2 regions of the Priestia sp. GS2 genome follow, and region 1 is predicted to be linked to the other one. Evidence: predicted binding sites of a transcription regulator. Region 1 holds the regulator's gene; the other holds the start of a gene.
The links. The regulator LexA, encoded in region 1, represses DNA repair genes until DNA is damaged. The targets are predictions, from matches to a motif close to CGAACATATGTTCG.
Positions count from the first base shown of each region.

Region 2: V2145_RS19940 (Y-family DNA polymerase) is a predicted target of LexA. The motif match lies at 2,628-2,641, and genes of this name have one in related genera.

Region 1 covers NZ_JAZGJX010000001.1:879,041-883,066, forward strand. The annotation lists gene V2145_RS04530 (GH25 family lysozyme) at 1-254, shown strand, start outside; gene V2145_RS04535 (hypothetical protein) at 276-1,721, opposite strand; gene lexA (transcriptional repressor LexA) at 1,829-2,449, opposite strand; gene yneA (cell division suppressor protein YneA) at 2,594-2,929, shown strand; gene V2145_RS04550 (YneB family resolvase-like protein) at 3,005-3,676, shown strand; gene V2145_RS04555 (DUF896 domain-containing protein) at 3,741-3,971, shown strand.
Region 2 covers NZ_JAZGJX010000002.1:122,430-126,455, forward strand. The annotation lists gene V2145_RS19925 (DoxX-like family protein) at 1-141, opposite strand, end outside; gene V2145_RS19930 (WGR domain-containing protein) at 296-832, opposite strand; gene V2145_RS19935 (YolD-like family protein) at 962-1,294, opposite strand; gene V2145_RS19940 (Y-family DNA polymerase) at 1,314-2,576, opposite strand; gene V2145_RS19950 (DUF4256 domain-containing protein) at 3,023-3,586, opposite strand; gene V2145_RS19955 (MFS transporter) at 3,724-4,026, opposite strand, start outside.

The DNA.
Region 1 (4,026 bases):
AATCTTCTCTCCCCAAGAGCATATTAAAGAAGGGAGCAAGGGGAGAAGAAGTATACACGCTTCAAAAAGCTCTGGCATCAGTTTACTTTTATCCTAATAAATCGGCTCCTAATCATGGCATAGATGGAATTTATGGAGCAAATACGGCTGATGCGGTTGCTCGTTTTCAAAAGGTCTATTTGCCAAAGGAAGTAGATGGAATTTACGGACCGAATGTTCGAGTAAAATTAGAGAAAGTGATGAAAGAACAATGACGAGCATAGAACCTATGCTCGTCATTGTTGAAGGCGGTCTTTAATTAGCTTATATAGGGCGTTTATACCTAGGCTAATGCTAATTGTAATTCCTGATAAGGCAACGATAAATGCGATGTATTCAAACATTGAATAATCTTTTATCGCACTCCAATTTAGGTTTTTATTCCAGCTTTCGATAACTAAGTTCATTCCATAGATACCAGATAAGACAGTATAGATTGTTAAAATTAATAGTAGATAATTATGCCGCTTCCCTGCAATTTTTTCTTGATTTTGATATAAAGTCCCAAGTGTTTCTTTCACCTCTTGATAGAGTGAATCAATGTGAAACGTCTTTTTGAAAAGTCTAGAAAATTCTTGCCCTTCCGTTCGGGAACTGATTTCTAAAAACAAGTATTTACCCGAAAAGAGCGTGATGGAGCGAATGAGTCGTTCAATGTCATTTTGGTCTTTTTCAAATGTAAGTTGCGAATATTGATAAGATAGTTTCAATAGTACAATCTTATAAAAGAAATGTAAAAATAAATTATAGTAGTGCTGACCAAATAGATGATTCATTAACATTTGATCCGTCTCTTCATCAGCTGAATGTGAAATACAAGAAAAAACGTGATCTGTTACAACATAGTATGTTTCGGGCATCCATCGCTTGTATACGTGTTGATCATTGTATTCGTCAATATATTGTTGGTTTCTAGCTGAAATAAATGGTTTACCGCCAGTATCATAGCTGTTCAGTTGTCCAGTTCGAAATAATGTTCCACTGCTAATAGGCTGTTCATTGTTGACGGTCACATAACTTAGTACGTACATGCGTTCATCAATAAAATAAGGCAAACTTCCAAAGTGTTTGCTGTGCTGTGTTTCTTGCTCAATATAAGGTTTTAGAAACGGGGTTAAATTTGAAAAAATATAATCTTGTACTTTATCATAGGTTTTATTTTCGTATGTAATGGTTGCTCCATGCTCTTCAGCCAGTTTAGGCTCCAATACGCGAAACTGATTCATAAATTCAATGACGTCATCGTACGAATAATGGTTTCCCTTTACTTCGGTACGAATCGTCATTACACCGATTTCAAATGGGCATAAAAAAATATCAATAGACAACACTTCGTTTAAAATGGTTGACGCCTTTGTTTCAAATGTAATCTCTTGATTCATTTTTTTTGAAAATCGAATAAGTCCAGTTTCTTTCGTTGATTGAGGAAAAAGAATACATTCAATATAAGGAAGAAAATATTGATCAAGACTAGCATGAGAAACAAAGTAGTCCTCGCTATAAAATTTCTTTTCTAAATCTTTATTTTCTAGAGAAAAAAAGTCAAACTCATGTTTATTAAGAGCGGAAATTAAATCTTTTTTCTCTTTTCGATTAAAAGAAAAAGGAAACAAGAACATATTCATTGCACGATTAGGTGTAATATCTTGAAAAGGAGAGTTCATTGCTTGCGGCTTATTCACTAAAAAATCCCTCCCTTACGTTTTTCATTGTGGCTCTTTAAGTAATATACCTATATTTGACCAAAAAAAAACATAAAGAAACCAGCTGATTTTCCAGCTGGTTTGTTTTAATGAATAGAACGGTATACTCCAATGACTTTTCCTAAAATAGTTACATGGCGTAAGATAATAGGTGCCATTGTAGAGTTTTCTGGCTGTAAGCGAACAAAATTATCTTCTTTAAAGAAACGTTTTACAGTTGCTTCGTTGTCTTCGGTCATTGCTACAACAATATCGCCGTTATTAGCTGTTTGTTGTTGGCGAACAATTACCATATCTCCATCTAAGATACCAGCTTCAATCATACTTTCTCCCATGATTTCTAGCATAAATACTTGCTCATCAGGAGAGGCATACTTGTCAGGTAATGGAAAGTACTCTTCTACATTTTCAATTGCAGTAATTGGAAAACCCGCCGTAACTTTACCAATAACAGGAACATTTATCACTGCGCTGTGTGGAATGGTCACATCAGCCTCTGCTTGAAGAATCTCAATTGCTCTTGGTTTTGTTGGATCTCTACGAATTAGCCCTTTGCTTTCTAAACGAGCTAAGTGCCCGTGAACTGTTGAACTAGATGCTAAACCAACTGCTTCACCAATTTCACGAACAGATGGCGGATATCCTTTTAATTTCACTTCATGCTTAATGAAATCTAGTATTTCTTGTTGCCGTTTTGATAGCTTCATATATTTCACCTCATCTTTAGCTATTCTTTGCTATAAATTATATCATGGCTATATATAATATACAAACATAAGTTCGAAAAAACCCATTGACAGAAACGGGTGTTCGCAATAAAATGAGAACATACATTCTGAGGGGGATTTGAGATGAGACCATTAATTGAATCTATTAAGCATTACACTACCTTTTTTGTGGTTATCGCCGCACTTACATATGTCTTGACGTTATTATTAGGAGCAGATAGAGTGGAGTTAGAAAAATACACAACTGTTACCATTGCAAAGGGTGATACTATTTGGGAATTATCCCAAGAATATAGTAAGCATCATAATTTATCACCAAACGAATTTGTAGAATGGGTCCAAAATATGAATGAGCTAACTGTTCCATCTACACAGTCGCTTTCTCCGGGAGATCAGCTATATATTCCGGTACTAAAATCTGAGTTAGCAAGTGATCATCAGATTGCTTTTGATAAATGAACTAGAACTACGAGTCCCCTGCTAAATGATGGTAGGGGTTTTATTATTTTGAAATAAAGAAAGGGAGCTAGATAGATGAAAGCAGTTATCTATTGTCGAGTAAGTACAGATAAAGAAGCGCAAGAAACATCGTTAAAGAGGCAGGAAGAAGAGTTAATGCAGCTTGCTAAGGTGCATAATTTTACAGTTGGTGAAGTTATCTCTGAAAAAGCAAGCGGTTATGAAGTTGACCGAGAAGGAATATTAGAAGTGTTAGAATTGGTAAAATCAGAAGGTGTTTCGACCTTGCTCATTCAGGATGAGACACGACTAGGACGAGGGAATGCAAGGATTGCTTTATTACATGCATTAAATAAGGAAAAAGTAGCAATTTATACGATTAGTCATCAGGGACAGCTACAGCTATCAGAAGCTGATTCCATGTTGTTAAACATCATTAGCTTGGTAGAGGAACATCAAAGGAAATTACATAATGCAAAGATTAAACGAGGGATGAAAAGAGCGGTTGCCAATGGTTATCATCCAGAGCATAATTTAAAGAACCAGCATGTAAACTCAGGTAGAGACCGAAAGGAAGTTCCTATAGAAGAGATTGTACAACTACGTAACAACGGCTTAACGTTTGCAGAAATTGCTGTCACCCTAAAGGGCTTTGGCTATAAGGTGTCAAAAGCAACTGTACATCGTCGCTATCAGGAGTACTGCGATGATCAAGGCGAGCTTCTTGCTAAAAAACAAGAGATTTAGTAAGATGTGTGTACGTATTGTATTATGGTTTAAATTGTATTAAAAAGCGAGGAGTTCTGACAAAATGTTGTCTAAAGATAAAATGGCACGAATCAATCACCTATCTAAAAAATCAAAGGCGGAAGGTTTAACAGAAGCTGAAGCCACAGAGCAGCAAGAGCTTCGTAAAGAATACTTACAAACGTTCCGTCAATCAATGACAAATCACCTTCATACAATCAAAGTCGTTGATGAAAAAGGGAATGACGTAACCCCTAAAAAACTGAAAGATAGCAAAAAGAAGCGTCTACACTAAGGCGATAGTTTGCTGTGGTGCAAAAACTAGAGAAATGAGTTTCTCTAGTTTTTTG
Region 2 (4,026 bases), on a different contig from region 1:
TTTTTCTTTCGGTAAATATTCAATATTTGAAAATCGCAAATCCCACTGCTGGTGTAGCTCAGGTTTTTGCGTATATTCCCAAAGCTTCTCCATTTCACAATCAATTACTATTTCCACATAAATTGGCTTTGATTTCGCCATATAATGCTCCTCTTTTTAATAAATTGTCTTATTTAGTAGTTCAGTATGTTCATAGAAAGTCCTTTTTGATAAAACTAGAAAAAGAAGAGTAACTACTACTCTTCTAAATTTATTTATGTAAGGAGTAACAAAATGCCTTTTATCAATAACGATGTTAAATTAATTCAAACTCTGCTCCTTTTGGATAAAGCGCTACGTATTCATCGCTGTCATCATCTAAATAGGCAACCTTTGCGCCTTCAAGCACGTTGTTCTTTTCAAGATCTTGGATAATAGTTTGAGTGGCTTTCTCGGGGTCAATCACATAGTTTACAATATTCGCTGTGCCACTTCCAATGTCTCCACCATCGCAGAAGCCATTACCTGTCCACCCTAAGCATTCATTCATTAAATCCTCAACGTGATGTCTCTTATCAAGTACTTCTTCCATTTCCCCATCTTCATAGCTATACTGTACAACCAGCTCGATAAGCTCATCTTCATCTATGTAATCATAGCCTTCATCAACTTTTGCTTCTGCTAGGCCTTCCATTAACTTTTCTGCATTGTGAAGTCGCGATAGTTTCTTTTCTTGAGTCTCGCCTGCATCTCCAACTCGTCCATGGTGAATCAATAACGTTTTCTCATCTTCCCAGACTTCCCAATAAAGGAGCTCACCGTTTACTTCTTTCAGCATTTTGATCACAATCATTACCCCCTATGACTTTTGTTAAGTAAATTATACTATGTATTTTGAAAATTTTTTCACTATTTTTTCTGATTACAAACTAAAATAGTCACTGTTACTTTACAAAATATGAGGTTGTTAAGTGACCGTGCTTCACACAAACCGTACATCAATCAGCTCACTTAATCTCATTTTACGTTTGGCTTCTAATGCATCGTCAATAAAAACAAAAAGGGCCCTCAATGAATCGACAAACTGAATGAATCCTGTTTCCGTTATATAATGCCCTTGCTTGTAGTATGTAAGATAAACTTTTCGATTTGCATGTAATGCTTCAATTAAAGTAAAGTTCATGTGCTCTATTTGATCTTCGGCTAAAACTGGCTGTGAAACTTCTAATTGTTTATTAATTATGTTTTGTATACCTATATATTGCTCTGGCATTGTTGCAAATGGTCGCCATTTTTTCATTCCTCTATTTTGCATAAAATCTCCCTCTTTCTTATCATGCTTTATGCCCCCCAATGAGGCCATTTCGATAGTGAGCTGTTGAGTGATCGAGATGGCTTGAAGCTCGTAGAATACTGTTCTTTCCGTAGCGTAGCCGAATATCATCAACCGTTTTGGAAAGCGCGTAGGCTCTTTCACGCTGATCACTATCTTCAAATAAGCTCATTTGCTCTTCTCTTTGAATGCTTGTTTTTGATAGCGAAATACCAATCGATCGAATAGGCATTCCACTATCAAATGTATGTAAGATTGTTAAACAATATGGAAAGATATCTTGGGTCAAGTTTGACGCCCGCATCATTTTCTTTTGCTTGGAAAATCCTCCTTTTTGCTTACTGTAGCCAATGGATAAATGAACAGTTTGAGCCACCACTTGGTGCATACGCAATCGAAAACAGACGTCATCTAACAGCTCCAATAGCAAAAGTTCCACTTCTTTTCGACTTGTATAGTCTTGAAATAAAATTTGACTCTTTCCAAAAGAACGAGAGCTTGGAACATACACGTCAGAAATACGGCTAAAATCAATTCCGTTAGCATGTTGGTGAAGCTCTTCTCCCATAACACCAAACTCTTTTTTCAACATCTCTTTGGAAGAAAGCGCAAGCTCTTTTATAGTCGTAATGCCTAAACGGTGTAATCGTTTTTCCGTAGCCGATGAAATCCCCCAGAAGTTTTTCAATGGATGAATTGACCATAGTTTAATAGGAACGTCCTCATAGCGCCAATAGGCAACACCTGATGAGCTGTTCTTCGCTTCATGGTCCAAGCTGATTTTAGCTAATAAGAGGTTGGGGCCTATTCCTGCAGTGGCTGTTAGCCTCGTCTTTTGGTAGATTTCATCACGTATTCGATGGGCTAATTCTTCAGGAGTTTTGGCAAATAAATGTAGAGAAGCTGTCACATCAATAAACAATTCATCAATGCTGTATGCATGAAAATCTTCAGGCGCTACATACTGTAATACCAAGCTTGAAATATAGTTAGAAGCCTTGATATAGCGCTTCATAGATGGGTTCACCACATAAACGTCTTTTCTTTTAGGAATGTCAAACAGCCGACTGCCGGTTTTGATTCCTTCTTTCTTTAACAAGGGCGTGGCTGCTAAAACAACTGAGCCAGGCCGCTTCGTGTCTCCCACAACAGCAAGTTTTACTTTCAATGGATTCAATCCCCTAATAACGCAAGAAACCGATGCAAAAAATGCTTTCATATCAATACAAATAATGACTCTGTTCGGTAACTGACCATAATCCATGAAAATAACTCCTTAAAAGAAAAAGTGAGGAACATTCGTTCTCATTATATACGAACATTTGTTCTTTAATCAATAAATTTTTAATAAAATTTTTGATTTTGAACTATCTCAAACGGAAATGAAGCTGATTTCAGACTTAACAAAGCCGGATGGCAGAATCACTGGTCAAGCCCCAGCTGTTTATGAAAAGGTTTAGCTTTCATATAGTAAAAAGAGCAGAATTAACTCTGCTCTTTTTACTATTTTCTATTCATTCCCCTCTTTTAAATCCACCCCAATTGGGTCAAGTTCAATCTCTTTATGCTCCCAAACTCACCCTTTCTCCATATACTTACTAAACACAGAAACATTGCTTTTGGCTTGTTTTTTAAAACAAAAAAGAAACATAATAAAAAACCCTAAATTCTCTCTCTAACTCAAAGAATTTAGGGTTAAATAAATATTGTTTAAACCTTTAATAGACCTCGAAAGCCCCTGGAAGAATAGTAAGAATCCGCTCCGTTATGGTAGACAAAGACTGTGTCGTAGCGACGATCACAAAAGATAGCTCCACCACGCTTTCTAATAGGGGCTGGTGTTTGTACCCAACTCGATGTTTTATTATCGAAGCTTCCAAACTCCTGTAGATATCGATATTGTTCTTCCGTTAAAAGGTCAATTCCCATATCCGTAGCCATATCAATAGCCGTATTTTCAGGCTTGTGCTTCTTTCTTGATTCCAGCGCTTCACGATCGTAACAAACGCTTCGACGTCCTTTTGGACTTTCTACTGAACAATCATAGAACGTGTATACATCCTCTGTATCATAATCAATTACATCTGGCTCGCCGCCAGTTCGCTCCATTTCATGAAGGGACCAGAGTTTTTCAGGATTTGTTTTGAGCTTTGCTTCTACTTTGCTCCATTCAAGCTCTGGATGACGATTTATATTTTTTTCAAAACGTTCTCTCAATACTGTAATAATTTCTTCACTCTGTTCAGATGACAACTGCTTTTCGTTATTTGTCATATTAAAGCCTCCTTGGCAACTCTCGAAATAGCTTCATAAAAAAATAAAGGTAAAGACGAACATATTTATTATACTAGCTTATTTTTCTAACCGGTAAGAAGGTTTCCTTCCCAAATATTATTTTTTCACAAATGCATTTACTGTTTACTTCTTCTCTGCCACACTACAACTGGAATCAATAACAACGAAAGCATCCCCCCAACTAGTGATAACGTGGGAAAGCTTGAACCTGCTACAATCACTCCTGATAAAGCTCCACCTGCAGCTCCTGATAAGGCAATGGAAACATCAACCGTTCCCTGCACTTTCGCTCGTGTAGAGATGCTCGTAGAGTCCACAATTAGTGCCGTACCGCTTATTAAGCCAAAATTCCACCCTAATCCAAGTAAAACAAGGGCAAGGACTAATAAAAACATGGATTCTCCTGGTGCTAGTGCTGC